DNA from 2 places in the Sporomusa sphaeroides DSM 2875 genome. Region 2 is predicted to be linked to the other one. Evidence: riboswitches for the same ligand, from Rfam matches in the RefSeq annotation. Region 2 holds a riboswitch; the other holds the start of a gene.

Region 1 (3,489 bases), 1.5 Mb from region 2:
ATTCCCTTGATCGTAATTCTTATTTGGTTCAGTTTTAGCCCCATCTTATTTCTGGTTTTGCTTGCCGCAGTTCATCGTGCCTGGGAGTTCTGGAAGCACCGGAATGACGCCTATTACCACACCAATCCAGGATTTCGTTTTAAGATGGGAATAGGCTATCTGGTATTAATGCTGCTAAGCGGGATATTAACCTATGAAGCTCATCTTACGGCAGAGGCGCTGCGGCCGCGATGATCTCTGTGCTGCTTCTTGCTTCGGGGTGACATTATGAGAAAACAAATTTACAGCAAATTTATTTTTCTAACAGTATGGCAATAGTAAAATTATCTTCCTGATAAGGGTTGCCCGTAACATCACCAAATACTTTGCATACCTTAAAGCCTGCGTCATTTGCCTCCTTAATCAACGTTTCTTTTGTAAAATAACTATTCCACAAATAGTAAGTGGCTGTCTCTCTACTAGAAATAATAGAAATTTGCTCCAATGTAACATTGTTAGAATATTTATAGCACCCATTTAATACAACGTATTTATCTTCGCGCCAAAAACCGCCGTTATGGCAAATTTCCCATGTTTTCTTTTCTTGAAAATGGTTGTACTTAGCTGCTGAAAATACATCCAGCAAGAACTTCCCACCAGGTCGTAGATGATTAAATACCTTTTGCATAACAATTTGTCTGTCCGTTGTTGACAATGCGCCATAATCGCAATATATCATTATTGTAAAATCAAAAAGCTTATTCAAATCCATATCCAAATAGTTTTGATAAAGATATGTAATGTCTAAACCCTGCTCAAGTGACGAGTTTTGCGCATAGTCTATTGACCGCTTTGAAAAATCAATCCCGGTTACTTGATAGCCCACTGTTGCTAACCTTTCAGCATATATGCCAGGACCGCAGCCCATGTCAAGCAGTAACGGGAAATTTGAGGGTGGTACAATTTCTTTTATCCACGCAGTTGATTTTTCTATAAACGTTAATTTTCTGCTTGCGCCTTCAAATTCTGGGTCGAGGTGAGCTTTGAGCATTTGTTTGGAAATGTGCTCATCATTCCAAAATGCAACTTCTGATTTGGTGTAAAGAGGGGGTTTTTCTAAAACCCTGCTAATGCTGTTGAACATAATTGGTTTCTCCTTTAATTGGGCAAAATAAAAAGCCGTAGATTTTATTCTACGGCTCATCTCCTAAGGTGAAGAAAAGTTAAGAGTAAAAATAAAATCAAACATCAGGTACAAAAACTAAACTGTCAAAGCAGTTAGTTCTTAACCTATAGAATTGATTTTATCTACTCTTTTCCAGTCATACTTATGCTACTGATTTTATGACATCTGGTACGCCGGATGTTCATCACCTGCTCATTACATTTTATAAATTAACATTACAGTACATAGCGGCTTCTGTCAACTACAATCCATGAGAAGCATGGGGACGTTCATTTTGCTTCTTGTTAGTGAAACATGTCAAAAGAATAGTTAGGTACCTAATGAAAAAAGAATAAGAAAAAGTTGACAAAAATAGATGTGCAAGTATACTTGGGTATAGCGACTTATTCTCAGGGCGGGGCGTAATTCCCCACCGGCGGTGTATCAGGATACTGATGAGCCCGCGAGCGCTCTTTACATATAAAGAGGACAGCAGAACTGGTAAAAGCCAGTGCCGACGGTATAGTCCGGATGAAAGAGGATAGGCAGTCAACTAGTTTTCTCATGAATAAAATCTGCAATTTAGCATAGATGGGAGCCGTTGTCTGTCTGGTATGCCCTGATTCAGGTAAGTCCGACTAGAAATTAGGAGGAGATACTGTGAATCAAAATTTGTTAGCTCAATTTGGTGATGAATTTGAAAGGGTAGAGGCTGCGCTTGATGCCTTGCGCAGCGGGCGAGGGGTTTTAGTTACCGATGATGAAGACCGGGAAAATGAAGGGGATATCTTTTTTGCCGCCGAGTCTTTGACGAATGAGCAAATGGCCTTGCTAATCCGTGAAGGCAGCGGGATTGTGTGTTTGTGTTTACCGGAAGAAAGAGTTCAGGCCTTGAATTTGCCGATGATGGTGGAAGTGAACACAAGCAGCTTTGAAACTCCATTTACTGTCTCCATTGAAGCGGCAAACGGAGTTACTACCGGTGTTTCCGCTGCAGACCGTGTAACTACTGTAAAAGCAGCGATTACTGACCCTGTAAGACCTGAGGCGCTACGGCGTCCCGGACATATTTTCCCCTTGCGAGCCAAGCGCGGAGGTGTACTGGAAAGGGCGGGTCACACAGAGGCTAACGTAGATTTGATGAGAATGGCCGGTTTAAAACCTTACGGTGTATTATGTGAACTAACAAATGCCGATGGTACAATGGCAAGGCTGCCTGAAATCGTGGCGTTTGCCGGAAAAACCAATATGCCTGTAGTTGCGATAAGCGATATTATTGCTTATCAAAGCAAACGGCATACTGGCTGATTTCAGTAGGGAAGATTTATTTATAGATTAAGGGACATGTTGCTGACATGTCTCTTTTATTTTTTCTGAAGGCCCGCTCCGCATCCTTGTGGGCGCATATTCCGCTTCGCCTTCTTGGGGCTGTTTCCTTGCCTTGGCAGGTATATCTTTTATAATGACCAAGCCATATTTTGCTTTTGAATCATAACCATATTACGATATAAGCCGTCTTGTTTTAGCAAAGCATCGGGTTGGCCTTGCTGGGCGACATAGCCGTCAGACAGAACAACGATCTTGTCGGCATTGGCGATGGTTCTCATACGATGGGCAATGATCAAAACCGTTTTATTTTTAATGAGCTCTGCCAAAGCCGCCTGAATCTTTGTTTCATTTTCCACGTCCAACGAAGCGGTGGCTTCATCCAATAAGATGATGGGCGCATCTTTGAGAATTGCCCTGGCGATAGAAATACGCTGGCGTTCGCCGCCTGACAGTACGGAACCATTCTCGCCAATGACCGTATGATACCCCAGCGGCAGACGGGATACAAACTCATCACACATCGCCAGCCTTGCTGCTGCTGCTACTTCTTCATCCGTTGCATCACGTTTTCCCAGGCGGATGTTTTCCATGACAGTGTCATTAAATAAGGTGACATCCTGAAAGACAATCGCATAATGTTTCAGCAAAGCCTCCGGCTCGATTGTCGTTATATCCCGGCCGCCAAGCCTAACCGTACCGGAAGTTGCATCCCAGAAACGTGCCGCCAGTTTGGCAGCAGTACTCTTGCCGCCGCCGGAGGGACCTATCAGAGCTGTCACTTCGCCTTGTTTGGCAATGAAGGAAACATCCTTTAAAACCGGCTCAGCGGTGTTGTAGGCAAATGAAACATGGTCAAATTCGATGTCATAGCCATTCAATCGATAATCTTTTTCACCACATTGCACAGGTTGTGCTGCCATTTCCTGCATTCTGGCAATAGGAATTTCCGCCATAAAAATTTCAGCGACATTTGCCAATGTTTCGGACAAAGGATTGTACAATCTTGACGCCGTAAT
Region 2 (3,489 bases):
TGGCCTGTCGCTTTAAGGCCTACTGTGGTCATGGTGGCAGTGTGCGGGATAAGCGATACGGTGAACCAGTCAGGGCCAAAGTCCACAACTGTCAGGCTGGTACCATCGATAGCAATCGAGCCTTTTTGAATAATGTAACGCATTACTTCCGGGCCGGCGCCAATGCGAACGATTACGGCATTATCATTTTGTTCTTTGGCTAAAATAGTTCCTACCCCGTCGATATGACCGCTGACAATATGGCCACCCAGCCTGTCTCCCACACGGAGCGTACGTTCCAGGTTGACAGTGTCACCCGGCTTGAGTCCTGCCAGAGCAGTGCGGTCGACGGTTTCTGGCATGACATCGGCGGTAAACCAATCACGGCTGAAATCGACAACTGTCAGGCAGGTGCCGTTCACCGCAATACTGTCACCCAGCTTAACATCTTCCAGGACTTTGTGCCCGGAAACCGTCAGGCGGACTGATTTAGCACCTCTGGCAATATTTTTAACTTTCCCCAATTCTTCCACAAGTCCGGTAAACATCTCGTCCCTCCCGTCCGGTTATATAGCCGCTTAGTAATAAATCGGCACCTATTGACCGGGTCGCAATATCTTCAAGCATAATGCACTGGTCCACAGCGTCTGCGCCCGTACCACCCACCGGAGTTGGCGCTGTTTTGCCGCCAATTATTTTAGGAGCGATAAAGCAGTGTACTTTATCAATAAGATTGGCAGCCAAAACCGACGCATTAATGGTTGCGCCGCCTTCCACCAGGATACTGGTAATACGGCGTTCTGCCAGCAGCTTAAAAAGCTGCTGTAAATTAACGCCCTGCGGTGTTTTTTCCAGCAGGAGCACCTCTACCCCCCGGCTGCGCAGCGCAGCTACCCGCTCTGCCGGCGCTTGGGCGCTGGCGGCAATAATGGTAGCTGCTTGTCTGTCTGTCACTACTTTAGCGGTTAGTGGCGTACATGCCATACTGTCCACAATAATCCTTACCGGATTTTTGCCGTTTTCCGGCAAGCGGGTGGTTAACTCCGGGTTATCGGCCAGCACAGTGCCAATACCTACCAGTATTCCATCATGGGTGTCCCTGAGTGTATGAACATATTCCCTGGCTGCTGCACCGGTTATCCATTTGGAATGACCAGTGTGAGCAGCAATTTTGCCATCAAGCGACATGGCGGTTTTGAGAACACCAAAAGGCATTCCCGTAGATACCCATTTGATAAATACTTCATTAAGCCTGGCTGCTTCGGCGGCAAGTACGCCTTCAATCACTTCAATCCCGGCTGCTCTGAGGCGTTTAAGGCCGTTGCCGGCTACCAGCGGGTTTGGGTCAGTCATAGCGACGACTACTTTCTTAACTGCCGCTTGAATTAACGCATCGGCGCAAGGACCGGTGCGTCCATGATGCGAACACGGTTCAAGTGTTACATATACTGTTGCCTCTTTGGCCAGTTCGCCAGCCTGGGACAAAGCATGAATTTCCGCATGGGGTGTACCGGCCTGACGATGCCAGCCTTGACCGACGATCCGGCCGTCTTTTACAATAACGGCGCCTACCAGTGGATTGGGGCTGGTTCTGCCTGCCGCATACTGTGCAATAGTCAATGCTTGACGCATATAATATTGATCCATAGAAGCCCTCCAGTACATAAAAAAACTGTTGATACGCTTTGGGGCTATCAACAGTTTATATCGGCAAATTGAAAATGCCGATTGGCTTAAATTACGCCTTTTACCATCCAGACTATACTGTCGGCTCCGGAATTTCACCGAATCAGCCGTAAAACGGCTCGCGGGCTATACCGCCGGTCAGGAATTAAAAGATTTCTCTTTTTCACCTTGCCCCAAAGGCTCATTATACAGTTGTGACCATAATGACTCTAGTGCTGCATCCGGTGATAACATGAAGTATATCACCGGCCTTTTTGCCGCCAGACTTTGTTGTCGTCGCCTTACATATGTCCGATATGTGCGGCTCCTCCGCCGCGCCTGACAACAAAAATTCTCGGAGCTATACTCCATAACATCACCGGATACAACACTAGCTCCTATAATATGTTACCATTAAACGACAATATAATCAAGTCCCGCGAATGGCATTAATTGCTTGCGGTATGTCGGGTGCGCCGTAAACCGCAGAACCGGCAACCAGAATGTTGGCACCGGCAGCTATTACCTGGCGGGCGGTAGCGGCATTGATACCACCGTCAACTTCAATATCGACGATAAGATTTCGTTCATCAAGCATACTTTTTAACCGGGCGATTTTATCCACTGCGCTGGGTATGAACTTTTGTCCGCCAAATCCGGGATTAACACTCATAATCAGCAGCATATCGACATCGGCAAGCACTTCTTCCACTGCCGACAAGGGTGTTGACGGATTTAGTGAAACGCCTGCCTTTTTTCCCAGTTCTTTAATGGTTTGAATCAGCCGGTGCAAATGGGGGGCTGTTTCGGCGTGAACGGTAATAATATCGGCCCCTGCTCTGGCGAATGGCTCAATCAGGTCTTGCGGATTATTAACCATTAAGTGAACATCAAACGGTAATGGGGTAACTTTGCGAATGGCAGCAACAACTGGTGCCCCAAAAGTCAGATTGGGAACAAAATGCCCATCCATTACATCAATGTGTACCCAGTCGGCACCTGCCTGCTCAATTTTAATTATTTCATCAGCCAACCGGGAAAAATCGGCCGATAGTATGGATGGAGCAATCTTGATTGTCTTCGTCATTTAGTATCCCTTCTTGTTTTCTCTAATTTCAGTCAGTATCTCAAGATAGGACTGATAGCGGTCTGCATGAATTCTTCCGTCTGCTGCCGCTTGCTTAACAGCACACTGCGGCTCTTTGTAATGGAGACAGGTATTGAATTTACATGCTGGAGCAACTGCTGCGATTTCAGGAAAATAATCCATGAGATGGGCTGCTTCCATGTCATTAAACTCTGTAAAGCTAAACCCCGGAGTATCTACGACAAAACCTCCGCCTGCCAGCGGCAGCAGCTCGGCAAACCGGGTAGTATGTTTACCACGGCCGATTTTGTGACTGACTTCGCCGGTAGTTAGCTCAAGACCTGGCTGGATAGCGTTAAGCAGCGTTGATTTGCCTGCTCCTGAAGGACCGGCAAAGACGGAAATCTTATTGTAAAGAAGTGAGCGCAGCGTATCAATACCTGTACCCGCTTTGGCAGCGGCGGTGAGTACTTTATAACCAATTTGCTCATAGCGTCCGGCAAGTTGTGACACAGCATCAAGATCAGCTAAATCGGTCTTATTGATGCAGATAATTATGTCCAGCTCCGAATACTCGGCAACAACTAAAAATCTGTCAACTAAAGCTGGATTAATATCAGGATTAACGGCCGCAAAAGTCAATACCACCTGATCGATATTGGCAACCAGCGGGCGTTTTAAGATACTGCGCCGGGGTAAAATTTCCTCAATAACGCCCTTGTCCGGTCCGGTCATGGTATAGGTTACTTCATCACCTA

What was found. A riboswitch is a leader RNA that binds a small molecule or an ion and turns the genes downstream of it on or off. The one in region 2 is predicted to bind FMN.
Region 1: it holds a riboswitch for FMN, as region 2 does, so the genes downstream of both, ribB (3,4-dihydroxy-2-butanone-4-phosphate synthase) here and ribD (bifunctional diaminohydroxyphosphoribosylaminopyrimidine deaminase/5-amino-6-(5-phosphoribosylamino)uracil reductase RibD) in region 2, are expected to answer to the same signal.

Annotation. Positions count from the first base shown of each region.
Region 1 is NZ_CP146991.1:3,822,592-3,826,080, reverse strand. Features, by position in the region: gene SPSPH_RS17780 (site-2 protease family protein) at 1-234, shown strand, start outside; gene SPSPH_RS17775 (class I SAM-dependent methyltransferase) at 293-1,123, opposite strand; FMN riboswitch at 1,547-1,691, shown strand; gene ribB (3,4-dihydroxy-2-butanone-4-phosphate synthase) at 1,805-2,452, shown strand; gene SPSPH_RS17765 (ABC transporter ATP-binding protein) at 2,602-3,489, opposite strand, start outside.
Region 2 is NZ_CP146991.1:2,287,484-2,290,972, forward strand. Features, by position in the region: gene SPSPH_RS10695 (riboflavin synthase) at 1-527, opposite strand, end outside; gene ribD (bifunctional diaminohydroxyphosphoribosylaminopyrimidine deaminase/5-amino-6-(5-phosphoribosylamino)uracil reductase RibD) at 490-1,626, opposite strand; FMN riboswitch at 1,718-1,850, opposite strand; gene rpe (ribulose-phosphate 3-epimerase) at 2,075-2,731, opposite strand; gene rsgA (ribosome small subunit-dependent GTPase A) at 2,732-3,489, opposite strand, start outside.